DNA from 2 places in the Sporosarcina sp. FSL K6-1508 genome. Region 2 is predicted to be linked to the other one. Evidence: predicted binding sites of a transcription regulator. Region 2 holds the regulator's gene; the other holds the start of a gene.
What was found. Region 2 encodes LexA, which represses DNA repair genes until DNA is damaged. Its sites were predicted from a motif close to CGAACATATGTTCG; they were not measured.

Region 1 (3,432 bases), 2.4 Mb from region 2:
GTACAGTGAGTGGCTGAAGGAAGTACCGGCAGATTTTCCAGCCGCTCTCCTGACAGCTGTCATACTTGGGGCGACGCTCGCCTACTCACCGCCTGTAACACTATTGAAACCCGCGGACACAGTTTATTTCTTGCCGCTTGAAAAGAAACTTGTTACTTATATGAAACGATCTTTAAGTTGGAGCTTCTTCTCACAACTGCCATTGCCTTTTCTTCTCTATATTGTGGCATTGCCCTTATTAGCTGCTACAGGGTCAGGAACGAAGCTGGAGTACATCGGCATCGCGATTTTTATGCTACTTATCAAATGGCTCTTCATTGAATCGGAATATAATTTCAGACATGCTCTCGACGGAGAAAAAATTTGGCTCGACAGGATTGTTCGCTTTTTATTGGCGGGTTCGATTATTTACGTCGGCCTTGTGGGAAGCCCTATCATTCTACCGATTATCGGTGTAGTTATCGGATTGTACACGATCCATTGGCGTAAAAAAAGAATGGAAAAACCTTTTCCTTACGATCATTTCATTGCACTCGAACAAAACCGGATGATGCGTTTTTACCGATTTGCAAACTATTTCACAGACGTTCCGCATTTGAAGGGATCTGTAAGTAGAAGAGGCTGGTTAGGATTTTTGATGGGCTCACCTCACTTCGGCAAGACTGCAGCGCAAATCTATCTGATAAGACGGACATTTATTCGGACGGATGATATTTTCTGGTTATGGACGAGGCTAACTGCCTTATCTGCACTCGGAGCGCTATTCATTCCATTCCCAATAGTTGTCTTCATTTTTGCAGGTGCGCTCGCCTTTGCGTCTGCGATTCAACTTATCCATGCATTACGTGCAGGAGACGAATTTCGGATGGATATGCTGTTTCCAGAAAAGGAAGACACGCGTCCAGCTGCGATTAAAAAAACCGTTCGTACAGTGCAATGGATTCAGGCAGCAGTAGTTGCATGTGCGGCATTATACCTTTACGGAATGTCTGTCATACCTCTCCTTGCAGGTGTGGTCATCCTTATTATCTCCGAAGCTACGATCAGATTGACAGGGGAAAAGAAGGAATACGAATAAAAAAGCGATCCCGTTTGCAGTCAATTGCAGACGGGATATTTCTGTTATAGAGGTTGAAGTATTGAACGCGCTATCTAAACTGAGCGAAGGCAATATTTATGTCGGCTTATCGTTGAATATGCATAAATATAAAAATAGAATATTCGAAAAAACCTTGCAACTTATCCTTGAAATTAGATATACTAAATAAAAGGCATCAGGGGTGAGAGTGATGGAGAACAATTATTCATATGCCGAGTTTTTGAAAGCCGTAGGGAAAAACAGCTCCTCGCTTCAAGCGGAAAAACTGTTAAATGAAATTTATTTGGATCTTTTTTTGAAACATATACACAGAGAGCAGACAAAGAAACGACTGATCGATTTGATTGATTTGGCACTTGACTGTAAGGATGAAAGCGCATTCCTTATGTATTCCGAAAGACTTGCCAAACTTGAAGAGAATGATTGAAAAGCGAAAGAACGCTGCATGTTGAATAGACATGCGGTGTTTTTTTGCGTACTAAAAGAAGGAAAAAGATAGTGAAAAAACGTACGTTCGCTTTTTGCTCGTCAAAAGTTGGGTAAAGTGATAAGATAGATGCAACTCATATAGGAGGGACTTCCGATGGTCCAAAAATTTAATTTGCAAGCCCCTTATACACCACAAGGCGATCAGCCTTCCGCAATCGCGCAATTGTTAGAAGGACATAACCGCGGGGAGAAACACCAAACACTACTAGGTGCAACTGGGACCGGGAAAACTTTTACTGTCTCAAACGTATTGACGGAAATTAATAAACCAACACTTGTGATCGCTCACAATAAAACATTGGCAGGTCAATTATACAGTGAATTTAAAGAGTTCTTTCCTGACAATGCAGTTGAATACTTTGTCAGTTTTTATGACTATTATCAACCGGAAGCATATATTGCGCATACCGACACTTTCATCGAAAAAGATTCAAGTATTAACGACGAAATTGATAAGTTGCGCCACTCTGCCACGTCTTCCTTATTTGAAAGGAATGATGTGCTCATTGTTGCATCCGTCTCATGTATTTACGGTCTTGGTTCGCCGGAGGAGTATAGCGCGCACGTTGTATCCCTCCGTCCTGGGATGGAGATTGGACGCAATGAACTACTGCGCAGATTTGTGGATATTCAATATGAAAGAAATGATATTAGTTTCACTCGCGGCACCTTCCGTGTACGGGGCGATGTTGTCGAACTTCTGCCAGCGTCCCAAGATGAACAATGTCTTCGCATAGAGTTTTTCGGCGATGAAATCGAACGAATCCGTGAAGTGGATTCACTGACAGGTGAAATCCTTGGTGAACGTGAACATGTCGCCATATTCCCCGCATCTCACTTTGTTACGCGGGAAGAAAAAATGATAAAAGCTATAGAAAATATTGAAATTGAACTAGAAGAACGGTTGAAGGAATTTCGCGCTCAGGACAAGCTTTTGGAAGCGCAGCGTCTGGAACAGCGGACGCGCTATGATCTTGAAATGATGCGGGAAATGGGTTTTTGTTCCGGTATCGAAAACTATTCCCGCCACTTGACACTTCGTCCAGCCGGGGCCACGCCGTATACGCTTCTCGACTATTTTCCGGACGACTTCCTTGTCATTGTCGATGAAAGTCACGTTTCGCTACCCCAGATACGCGGTATGTATAACGGTGACCAAGCGCGGAAAAAAGTGCTTGTGGAACATGGTTTCCGTCTACCGTCAGCTCTTGATAATAGACCACTAACTTTTGAAGAATTTGAAGATCATGTGCATGAAGCAATTTATGTTTCAGCAACACCTGGTCCTTACGAAATTGAGCATACCCCTGAAATGATTCAACAGATTATTCGCCCGACGGGTCTGCTGGATCCGACGATTGAGGTCAAACCGATTGAAGGGCAGATTGATGATTTAATCGGTCAAATAAGAGAACGGATGAAAAACAATGAACGTGTACTTATTACAACGTTGACGAAAAAGATGTCTGAAGACTTGACCGACTACTTGAAAGAAATCGGGATAAAAGTACAATATCTACATTCTGAAATTAAGACACTTGAACGAATTGAAATCATTCGGGAATTACGGAAGGGCACATATGACGTTCTCGTCGGCATTAACTTGCTAAGGGAAGGAATTGACATTCCGGAAGTATCACTGGTTGTGATTTTGGATGCGGATAAGGAAGGGTTTCTACGTTCAGAAAGGGCACTCATCCAAACGATGGGCCGTGCAGCCCGTAACTCCAATGGCCATGTTATTTTGTATGCAGACCGTATGACAGATTCTATGACGAAAGCGATAGGGGAAACACAGCGTCGGCGTGAAATACAGAAAGAATATAATCTGAAACATGGCATTA
Region 2 (3,432 bases):
GCAACCATAACTGCATAAAGTGACATGTTCAGTGATATGGCTAGCATGGCGCCTTGAATGGCGAATGCAGCCAATCCGATTGCATCAAAGTAATTACCCCATCTATTCCAATGTGAAAGAAGATACCTAGAAAAAAAGAAAATAATGGTTATCAAAATACTTGCTACAAAAAATAAGAATTGCTGATCCCATAATACAGAGACAGGCACACCTATTAAAACATTACGAACTGCACCACCGCCAAAAGCAGTGACCATACCCAATATATAAACGCCAAAAATATCATATTCCTCTTCCATCGCAACAATTGCGCCCGAGATAGCGAATGCTGCCGTACCGATAAAACTAAAAACATCCCAAGCCACTTCATTTCCTCCATTCAATATACCCTTAAGAATTCTAACAGATAACAATTAATAATCAATGACAAAAACCTTGTAAACGTTGACCTCTACGGACAGACTGATAAGATAATGAAGTGACTATTTAAAGAAATGAGGAATACCCATTATGCTTACTGAACAAGACGACCTCTTATTCGAGGATGCGGAAGCAATCGAAGAGAAATTGGCACCATTTTTTAAAGGAATCGAAAAAACTGCTTTTTACAATCAACGGAAAGTGCTTGCTGCGTTCCGTAAAAATACGGTGAGCGATTTTCATCTGACAGGCTCAACAGGTTATGGCTATGATGACGCGGGTCGAGATGTATTGGAACAAGTATATGCTGACGTTTTTGGAGCGGAGGATTGCCTTGTGCGCAATCAAATCATATCCGGAACACACGCAATCTCCATCAGCCTTTTCGGTATTCTAAGACCGGGTGATGAACTGCTCTATATAACAGGGAAACCTTATGATACATTGGATTCCATTGTATCGGGAAAAGGGAAGGATACAGGTTCGCTACATGATTACGGCATTACTTATAAACATATTGATTTGAATGAAGATGGGACAGTTAATTTTGAAGAAGTCGTGAAAAACATGCACGATAAAACGAAAATAGTAGCCATTCAGCGCTCGAAAGGTTACTCCGATCGGCCGTCTTTCATGGTGGATGAAATCGGTGAAATGGTCCTTCAAGTGAAAGCTGTCAATCCGGATGTTGTCGTTTTTGTCGACAATTGCTATGGTGAATTTGTTGAAGAGAAAGAGCCGACCGAAGTCGGTGCTGATCTGATGGCGGGCTCGCTGATTAAAAATCCAGGCGGCGGTCTTGCAAGAACAGGCGGTTATATTGCAGGCCGTGCCGATCTCGTTGAAAAATGTGCGTACCGCATGACCTCTCCAGGCCTTGGCGCAGAAGCAGGAGCATCCCTTGATACACTACGGGAGATGTACCAGGGATTTTTCCTGGCCCCTCATGTTGTCAGCCAAGCTGTAAAAGGTGCGCTATTCACAGCCGCACTCCTTGAAAGTTTCGGGCTCGATACATCCCCGCATTTCACGGAAAAAAGAACAGATCTAATTCAGACCGTCTCATTCAAGAATGCGGACCAAATGATTGCATTCTGTCGATCCATTCAAGAAAACTCGCCCATCAATGCGCACTACGCCCCCGAACCGTCGTATATGCCAGGCTACACAGACGATGTCATCATGGCAGCAGGGACTTTCATCCAAGGTTCCAGCATCGAGCTGACTGCAGACGGCCCAATCAGACCGCCTTACACTGCGTATGTCCAAGGAGGCTTAACATACGAGCATGTAAAAGTGGCTGTATTATCTTCTATAGGTAAACTTGTTCGTGAGAACTTAATCGGCAAATAAAGTTGACTAGTAGATATGGCTAAGACGAAGGGTAAGCTGGAACCCGTCAAGGCAAAGCCTGGCACGGTCATATTAATTCCCCAAATAAAAAAGGGTTGTTTCCTTCGAAGGAAACAGCCCTTTTGCATACTATAAATTAATGAATCATGCGATAAACGCCGACTACTTTACCAAGAATAGAAACGTTATCCAAAATGATAGGATCCATTGAAGCATTCTCAGGTTGCAGGCGGAAATAATCTTTTTCCTTAAAGAAGCGTTTGACTGTAGCTTCGTCTTCATCAGTCATCGCAACAACAATCTCCCCGTTATTTGCTGTCTGTTGCTGTTTGACGACAACGTAGTCTCCATTGAGAATTCCGGCTTCAATCATACTGTTTCCTACTATTTCAAGCATGAACAGCTTGTCCTCTGAAGTACCGAAGGATTCAGGAAGGGGGAAATACTCCTCGATATTTTCAATAGCTGTGATGGGCAGTCCAGCCGTAACTTTACCGACAAGAGGCACGTGAAGAACACCTGGCTTTAATGTTTCCAAACCTTCCGGATCGAGTACTTCGATTGCTCTTGGTTTTGTCGGATCTCTTCGAATGAAGCCTTTGCTTTCCAAACGAGCTAGATGGCCGTGAACAGTTGAGCTTGATGCAAGACCGACAGCCTCGCCAATTTCTCTTACGGATGGTGGATAACCTTTTTGTTTCACTTCTGATTTAATGAAAGACAAAATATCTTCTTGTCTCTTCGAAATCTTTTTCATCCCATTCACCTCTCACCTTATATTCTGCTAATTTCCGAAAGTCGTGAAATAGGTCACCGACAATCTAGACTTTTCAATAGATTCATTATATCAGCCCTCTATAGAAATGGCAAACACAGGTTCTAATAAGTGTTGACATTTCATTTTGTATTTCCTATAATAGGAACAGGTATTCCGAACAGACATTCGCAAGGGGGAATTATAATGACTTTTATTAAAAAAAATAACTATGTTCTGCTTATTATCGTTTTATGTATAGGTTTCGCAATCATAGGTGCAAATAAATATGGACAAGAGCAGGCAATTACAACAATCACCATTACAGAAGGAGATACCCTTTGGGACCTCGCATATCTTCATTCCGAAAATGTGCCTGCAGATAAGTGGATCAAAGAGGTAATGAGCTTAAATGACCTATCATCTGCTACTATTAAAAAAGGGGAAGATTTGCTTCTGCCTGTTGTACGAACCGTTGAAAAAAATAAAACACAATTGGCTGGTGTTAATCGATGACTGGACAGCATGAAAAATGTGTCATCTACTGCCGGGTGAGCACTGAAAAAGAAACACAGGAAATGTCGCTGACGAGACAGGAAGAAGAACTAGTGGACTTGGCAGCTGAACTTGGTCTTGACCATGTTGCAACATTTAAAGATAAGCATAGCGGTTTTGATATCGACCGTGAAGGGCTTCTAAGTCTTCTGGATTACATTCGTGATGAAGAGGTCGATGCGGTTCTGATCCAAGATGAGACACGACTTGGACGGGGAAATGCACGGATGGCAGTGTTGCATCTACTGGCAAAAACAGACACTGCGATTTATTCGCATAATGACAGCGGGCCAATAGCGCTTAATGAAATGGATACAATGCTACTCGAAATTCTAGCCATCGTTGAAGAA

Region 1: the regulator LexA is predicted to act here: its motif matches at 1,603-1,616, upstream of uvrB (excinuclease ABC subunit UvrB).

The regions. Positions count from the first base shown of each region.
Region 1 is NZ_JBBOXF010000001.1:1,671,816-1,675,247, forward strand. It holds gene MKZ11_RS08305 (ABC transporter permease) at 1-1,078, shown strand, start outside; gene MKZ11_RS08310 (IDEAL domain-containing protein) at 1,290-1,526, shown strand; gene uvrB (excinuclease ABC subunit UvrB) at 1,683-3,432, shown strand, end outside.
Region 2 is NZ_JBBOXF010000001.1:4,111,508-4,114,939, reverse strand. It holds gene MKZ11_RS21160 (trimeric intracellular cation channel family protein) at 1-365, opposite strand, end outside; gene MKZ11_RS21155 (methionine gamma-lyase family protein) at 511-1,773, shown strand; gene lexA (transcriptional repressor LexA) at 1,910-2,530, opposite strand; gene yneA (cell division suppressor protein YneA) at 2,735-3,043, shown strand; gene MKZ11_RS21140 (YneB family resolvase-like protein) at 3,040-3,432, shown strand, end outside.